One region of the Paenarthrobacter sp. 10L412 genome, then DNA from elsewhere that is predicted to be linked to it. Evidence: riboswitches for the same ligand, from Rfam matches in the RefSeq annotation. Region 1 holds a riboswitch; the other holds the start of a gene.
The links. Region 1 has a riboswitch for cyclic di-AMP ahead of AC1DD7_RS17305 (C40 family peptidase). Riboswitches for the same ligand answer to the same signal wherever they lie in the genome.
Positions count from the first base shown of each region.

Region 2: it holds a riboswitch for cyclic di-AMP, as region 1 does, so the genes downstream of both, AC1DD7_RS07095 (aggregation-promoting factor C-terminal-like domain-containing protein) here and AC1DD7_RS17305 (C40 family peptidase) in region 1, are expected to answer to the same signal.

Region 1 is NZ_JBFTJT010000012.1:39,027-42,476, reverse strand. Features, by position in the region: gene AC1DD7_RS17315 (HNH endonuclease) at 12-512, opposite strand; gene AC1DD7_RS17310 (NlpC/P60 family protein) at 742-1,494, opposite strand; gene AC1DD7_RS17305 (C40 family peptidase) at 1,593-2,321, opposite strand; cyclic di-AMP (ydaO/yuaA leader) riboswitch at 2,326-2,489, opposite strand; gene AC1DD7_RS17300 (M23 family metallopeptidase) at 2,635-3,450, opposite strand, start outside.
Region 2 is NZ_JBFTJT010000005.1:95,355-98,804, reverse strand. Features, by position in the region: gene AC1DD7_RS07100 (MerR family transcriptional regulator) at 1-337, opposite strand, end outside; gene AC1DD7_RS07095 (aggregation-promoting factor C-terminal-like domain-containing protein) at 522-1,337, opposite strand; cyclic di-AMP (ydaO/yuaA leader) riboswitch at 1,343-1,500, opposite strand; gene AC1DD7_RS07090 (sensor histidine kinase) at 1,635-3,128, opposite strand; gene AC1DD7_RS07085 (response regulator transcription factor) at 3,132-3,450, opposite strand, start outside.

The DNA of each region.
Region 1 (3,450 bases):
ACAGAAATCGATCAGGCGGCGGATTCCGGCAACAGGAACGGGTCCCAGTCCGGCGCAGGTTTCTCGAGTTCTTTGATCTGCCACATGGTTCCTGTGGGCACGCCAGGTTTGAAACGAAGTTTCCAACCCATCTCGGCGAGCGTGTGGTCACTCTTGGCGTTGTTGCATTTCAAACACGCCGCAACCAGGTTTTCCCAGGAATCCGCGCCGCCCCTGGATTTGGGGTGGACGTGGTCTATGGTGTGGGCTGTTTTCCCGCAATAGGCGCAGCGATGGCCGTCGCGGCGGAGTACCCCGCGGCGGCTCACGGCAGTGATCCTGTTGTACCGGGGCCGGATGTAGCGATTGAGAAGAATCACGGATGGTCTCCCGAGAATCTCCTGTGGCCCGACGACAGGCTCGTCGCCTTCGGCCACCACGCTAGCTTTTCCAGTCAGCACAAGGACCAGCGCCCGGCGGAAGGTTACTACCGCCAGCGGTTCATATCCAGCATTCAGAACGAGTGTGCGCATGCACGTACCTCTTCACGGCCGCACCCGTCAGGGGCACGAGGGCCGGCTGCCCTCTGCTTGTACGGGCTGTGGATCGACAACACAAGGGTAAGCACTTATATGCCATATCAACGAATTTTTCCGCCGTTTCGCCTGTGGTGTTGGCGAAAGTTCATGTGCGGGACACCCCGTGGTTAAAGCAGAACACCCCGCCGGCCTGAGCCTGCGGGGTGTTCCGTGGAGTATTTGATCAGCCGTTGACGCGGATGAAAACCGGGCCGGAGCCAACGTTCACGCTGAACAGTGCCGTGGTGGATCCGTTCCATCCGCCGTGGACTGCCATGCCGTTGCCGACGTAAACAGCGATGTGTGCCATTCCGCCGTAGCCACCGTTGGCATAGTAAGCGAGGTCGCCGGGCTGGGCTTCAGCTGCACTGACCGTGCGGCCGAGGGAGAGGTAGCCGGCCGGCCAATCGTGGAAGTGAATACCGACGGCGGCCAGCGAGTTGGTCACCAGCATGGTGCAGTCCTGCGTGACGCCGAGCTGTGCGTAGGCCGCTGCAGCGATAGCCGCACCGAGGCCGCTGGATGCAGCAGGCGCCTTGGCCGCGGACGCATCAGTGTTGACCGCCAAAGTAGCGGTGCCGCCAGCAGCCGGAGCTTCCTTGACAGGTGCCTTCTCGACGACGGGAGCCGGGGCTTCCACAGTCTTGACCACAGGGCGCTCGTAGGAGATGGCGACGCTGGAATCGGCAGCAATGGTGGCCTGGGCAACCGACTGCACATCAAGGGTGGACGCAGAAGTAGATTCGCGCTGGACGTTGGTGTCCGCAGCATTTGCAGCAACGCCGCTGGCCAGGACAAGGCCCGATGCAGCTGCGATCACTGCTGCCTGACGGCCAACGCCACCGGCGTTGTCGCTGACAGCCTTTGCAATGACGGCAAGTGAGCTGGTCTTGGGGGCCTCAGCTCTATGCCGTGCAACCTTGTTTGCACTGGTCATGATTACTCTCTTTTCGTATCCGCGCACGGTGGGGTCGCACGCGGGTTATGGGCTGCCAGCACTTGGGGGGCATGCTGGCTTACCCCGAATGGGATTTTCTAGCGGAGGGTGTAGAACGAGGACGTGCCGGTGGAGGCCGCGGAGTGCAGGAGCGTGCCCTGGCTGGGGTTCAAAGCGCTGATCATCATGCCGTTACCGACGTAGATGCCCACGTGGGCTCCGCCGTTCTGCACGACGAGGTCGCCAGGGGCAGGCGTGCTGGTGGGCGTCATGACCGTCCAGGCATTGACGCGGGGGATGCTGATGCCGGCCTGGGCGTAAACCCACTGGGTAAATCCGGAGCAGTCCCAGCCGTTGGGGGAAGTGCCGCCCCAAACGTAGGGGTGGCCGATGCCCGTGTAGGCAATTGCTGCAAGTCCTGAGGCTGCCGCGCTTGAAGCGGCATCCTTGGCCTTGGAGGACAGGGCAGCGAGGGTGCCGTTCGCTTGGTCTTCGGTTGCCGTGCGCTGGGAGGCCCGCTGAACCTTGGGAGCTTCCTTGGTAGCCACAACGGGGCTCTCGAAGGAAACGGTTGCGGTGGGCTCCGCGGTAACAACTGCGGTGGCGACCAACTGCTGGGTGCTGGAGGATTCCGACTTGGAGACGTCGGTGTCAGCGGCCTGGGCCGGAAGTCCAACGCTGAGAACGAGCCCCGAGGCTGCGGCCAGAACGGCGGCTTGGCGGCCTACGGTGCCTGCATTGGTTGAGACAGCCTTGGAAAGGGTGTTCAACGGGTTCGTGCGAACCAATTCGGCGCGGTGGCGCGCAGGGGTAGTGCGTGATGACACGAAGGTAGCCTCTCCCAATGCCTGCGAGGTGAGCTGTCGGATTCGGATGGGAGTCATCCGGCCGCGCGGCTTCAAGGAAGCTTTTGCGACTTAACCCCAAGGTCTTCTGACTCGAAGACCAAAATTGGTTCCCCCGCCCCTGCCAGACGATTTTTGCGAACGGACCTCGAGTGGTGGCAGAGCTAGGCAATCCACTCAAGTGCATCGGCCCCCTAAAAAGCCGATGCGCTTTAGACGGTACAACAGATGTTCGTGAATGTCACATTCAGGTCACGGGGCGTGTCATGAATGCGATAGACAACCATCAACTGGCTCAGAGCCAGCCCATGGGATCTACGACTTCGCCGTTTACCTGGACCTCGAAGTGGAGGTGGCAGCCGGTAGATGCTCCTGTGGTGCCACTCAGCGCGACGGTATCGCCGCGGCTGACAGTCTGTCCCACTTTGACGTTGAAGGACGACAGGTGGTTGTACGTGGTCTCGAGGCCGTTGCCGTGATCAATCACGACGCGGTTGCCTCCGCCGTACTCATGCCACCCGGCGAATGTGACCTTGCCTGCGGCTGCGGCGTGAACGGCGGTTCCGCACTGGGCCACGAAGTCCTGGCCACGGTGGAAGTCGCCGGTGCCGCCGGTAAGGGGGCTGACACGGTAGCCAAACGGCGATGCCGTGACCAGCTTGTCCAGCGGACTTCCCAAGGTGCCAAGTGAGGAGGCGCGCTGGATGCTCCCCGCTGACTGGGCGCTCAGCAACTGCTTGAGTTTGCCGTCAGGATCAGCGGCGGTAGCGACGGCTGCGCGACTGAAATCGATTTTGGCAGAGGCTGCTGCAGAAACTTCCGGTTGGCTGCCACCGGGCACGGAGAGGGCCGCCTCGGCCTGGCCGGACTCGGACGTGGCCATGACGGGGCTTGTGGCAGGCAGGCCTACAGTCAGGGCAAGTCCGGTGGCGGCAAGCGCGACACCGGCCTTCTGCCCGACACCACTGGCTGCGGCGAAGTCGGCTACCTGGCGCAACGGGCTCTTACGGCGGCGCACCTGACGCGGGGTGTCGCGTGGCCGGATCTCCATTGCGGCGCGGGCTGGCCGCAGCTCAGCAGCGGGGCCGGACGCGCGGCGGCGGCCCCTGAC
Region 2 (3,450 bases), on a different contig from region 1:
CGCCCAAACGGTTTTGGAGCGCTTGGAGTTGCCGGGCGTGCTCCTGCACATGGACCAGCTGCTGTTGGAGGAGGCCTCGAAAGGACTCCAGATCATCCTCCGGCGTTTGCAGCGCCTTGCCGATGGCCGCGAGCGGAAGGCCCAGCATCTGAAGCGATCTGATCCGGTATAGCCGGCGCAGGTCGGCCTCCGAATACCGGCGATGACCGGACGCTGTCCTTTGGCTTGCGGACAGCAGCCCGATCTCGTCGTAGTGGTGGAGCGTCCGCACGCTGACGCCACACGCTGTGGCCAGCTCACCGATGCTCCACGGTCCGGATCCTCTTGTTCCCGTCATGAGCACAACGCTAAGTCCTGACGTAACGTCAGGTGCAAGTCGTCGTCACCTGAACGCGAAAACCGCCCCGGTTCCCGCCGTTAGCTGCAGTAATCACTGCTGCGACGGCGGAAAACGGGGCGGTAATCAGGCCCTGCACGTTTGAGCCCGCTGGGGTGGGCTCAAACCTGCCTATTGAGTTGGCTTAGTACCAGTTGTTGGCCAGGTGGAAGGCGAGGGCTGCCGAGGGGGAGCCGTAGCGTTCCTTGATGTAGTTCAGGCCCCACTTGATCTGGGTCTGGTAGTTGGTCTCCCAGTCAGCGCCGGCAGTTGCCATCTTGGAAGCCGGCAGGGACTGCACGATTCCGTAGGCACCACTGGACGCGTTGGTCGCCGTGGTCCGCCAGTTGGATTCCTTCTCCCACAGGGTGTTCAAGGCAGTCATTTCGCCCGGACCCCAGCCGTAGCTGGCGAGGATGCTGGCGGCGTATGCCTTGGCAGCAGCGGGATCGTCCACGGCCTTGGGAGCTGCGGCAGCGGCCGCGGCTGCAGCGGCGGCGGCATCGGCAGCCTGCTTGGCGGCTGCATCAGCGGCAGCCTTCTCGGCGGCGGCCTGTGCGGCAGCAGCCTGGTCGGCGGCGGCTTTCTCGGCCGCAGCCTTCTCGGCAGCAGCTGCTTGTGCTGCGGCAGCTTGGTCTGCGGCAGCCCTGTCGGCTGCGCCCTTCTTGGCAGCGGCATCCAAAGAAGCAGAGATTTCCGCTGATTTGTTGCTGATCTGGGCGGTAGCCTGCGTCTCGGACGCCTGGCTCGTTTCGGGGAGATTGAATGCGGCGTTTGCGGCTTGGCCGAGCGATGCGACGCCCAATGCTGCGGCAACGACTCCTGCAACAACGGACATTCGTTGCCCGGTCTTGCCGCGGCGTGCAGCGTTCTTCAGAACGGTTTGCGACTTCGTCAGGGGAGCATTGTGTTCGTCACGGTGACGCGCGGAAGGGCGCGTCTGATCGTTGAATTCAGACATGTGTGATTACCTCTCAGCGCCTGCGGAGTTAGCTGTCGGGTTCGGATGAGGTCATCCGGCCGCGCGCGTAGCTGCGGCTTCACCCCAAGGGCAAGGAAAGTACTGTGCCCGGAGACTCTGGGTCCCCCGTCTCTGCCTCGAATGAGAACGGAACTCCGGGAAGTGGCAGAGCTCGGCGCATCCCGGGTGTGGGCCAGTTAGGGGCGACCCACCCTTTCGAAGGTACAGGAGGTTTCGGCTTAAGTCACATTTGGGTAACAGAGATCACGTTCACGGCGCGTCATGTTGCCTGATTCGTTATATTCGTTCGTTCGAAGCTGTGGGGAAGCGAAGAGCGAATTCCGTGCGTCCCGGCTGGGACGTTACTTCCACACTTCCGCCATGCGCCTGGACGATGGATTCGACGATTGACAAGCCCAATCCGGAGGTTCCTTCCGAGCCTGATCTCGCCGCGTCAGCCCGGGCAAAACGCGAGAAAATACGGCCTTGGAACCCAAGAGGAATACCAGGCCCGTTGTCAGTGACCGTGACCACCGCGCTACCGTCCGCGGAAAGCGTGACGCCTGTGAGCACCGTGGTACCTGGATCGGTGTGCTTGCGGGCGTTGGAGAGCAGATTGGCCAACACCTGATGCAGCTGGGTTGCGTCCCCGCGCACCGTAATGGGCTCGTCAGGGAGTTGGAGCTTCCAGATGTGGTCCGGTGCCATCACCTTTTCGTCGCTGACGGTCTCGATCACCAGCTGCGTCAGGTCCACATCCGTGACCTTCAGCGGCTGGCCTTCGTCCAGGCGCGCCAACAGCAACAGGTCCTCCACAAGCGTGGTCATGCGTTCCGACTGGCTCTGGACCCGTGCCAGCGACTTCCTGCCGTCATCCGTGAAGTTCTCCGTCATACGAAGCAGCTCCGTGTATCCGCGGATGGCGGTCAGCGGCGTCCGGAGTTCGTGGGAGGCATCGGCAACAAACTGCCTGACCTTGGTTTCGCTCTCCTGACGGGCTTCCAGGGCCCTGGAAACGTTGTTGAGCATTTGGTTTAAAGCGTGGCCAACGCTGCCCACTTCAGTTCCAGGATGGGAGGCCGACGGCGGTACGCGCACCGCGAGTGCCACCTCACCGGCGTCGAGGGGAAGGCGCGATACTTTGGTTGCAACCTCCGAGAGTTGCTCCAGCGGGCGCATGGTCCGGCGGATGATGACGGTACCGGCGAGGCCGATCAGCACCAGGCCGCCCAGGGAAACAAACACCATGGTCCAAACCAGCGAGGCCTCGGCGTTTTGCTTGTCAGCCAACGGCAAGCCCGTCACAATGACGTCGCCGTAGGTGGTCTCAACAGCCACCAGCCGGTAGTCGCCGTTGGACAATGAACGGTCCACAGGCCGGTTGTCGCGGGGGAGTGAGAGCAGGACCTGCTTGTCTTCTGCCGAGAGTGCGACGCGACGGCCGTTTGCGTTTAACAGGCCCGAGTTAATGACGGTGGAACCATCGATCCTCGCGTTGAGGGTCCCGGCACCTTGGCCGCGGGCCTCCAGCGGATCCGGCCGCCCGCTTGAGGGAAAGTTCGACGGCGGCCTGCCGAAGTCATTCGCGCGGCTTGACGCCTGCTCCAACTGCTTGTCGAGTTGTTTGTTGAAGTACATGTCCATGGAGGCGTAGCTAACCACTCCAACTGCGCCACAAATGGCAACCAACAACGCCATCGCCACCAGGACCAACCGCGTGCGCAGATGCCAGGTGGAGGGATTGAGCCAGTTCCGCTGGGTCTTGCGGGTTGCTCCTGAAGGGGTGGACAAGATTCAGTCCGCAGGCTTGATGACGTAGCCGGCGCCACGGATGGTGTGGATCATTGGCGGGTGGTTGGCTTCGATTTTCTTGCGCAGGTAGGAAATGTACAGTTCCACGATGTTGGCCTGTCCGCCGAAGTCATAGTCCCAGACGCGGTCCAGGATCTGTGCCTTGCTGACTACGCGCTTGGGGTTTTCCATGAGGTAACGAAGCAGCTCAAACTGCGTTGCCGTGAGCTGGATGTCCTCGCCGGCGCGCGAAACTTCCCGCGTGTCTACGTTGAGCGTGAGATCGCCGACCACCAATTCCGCCGTGTCCATGGCGGCAACG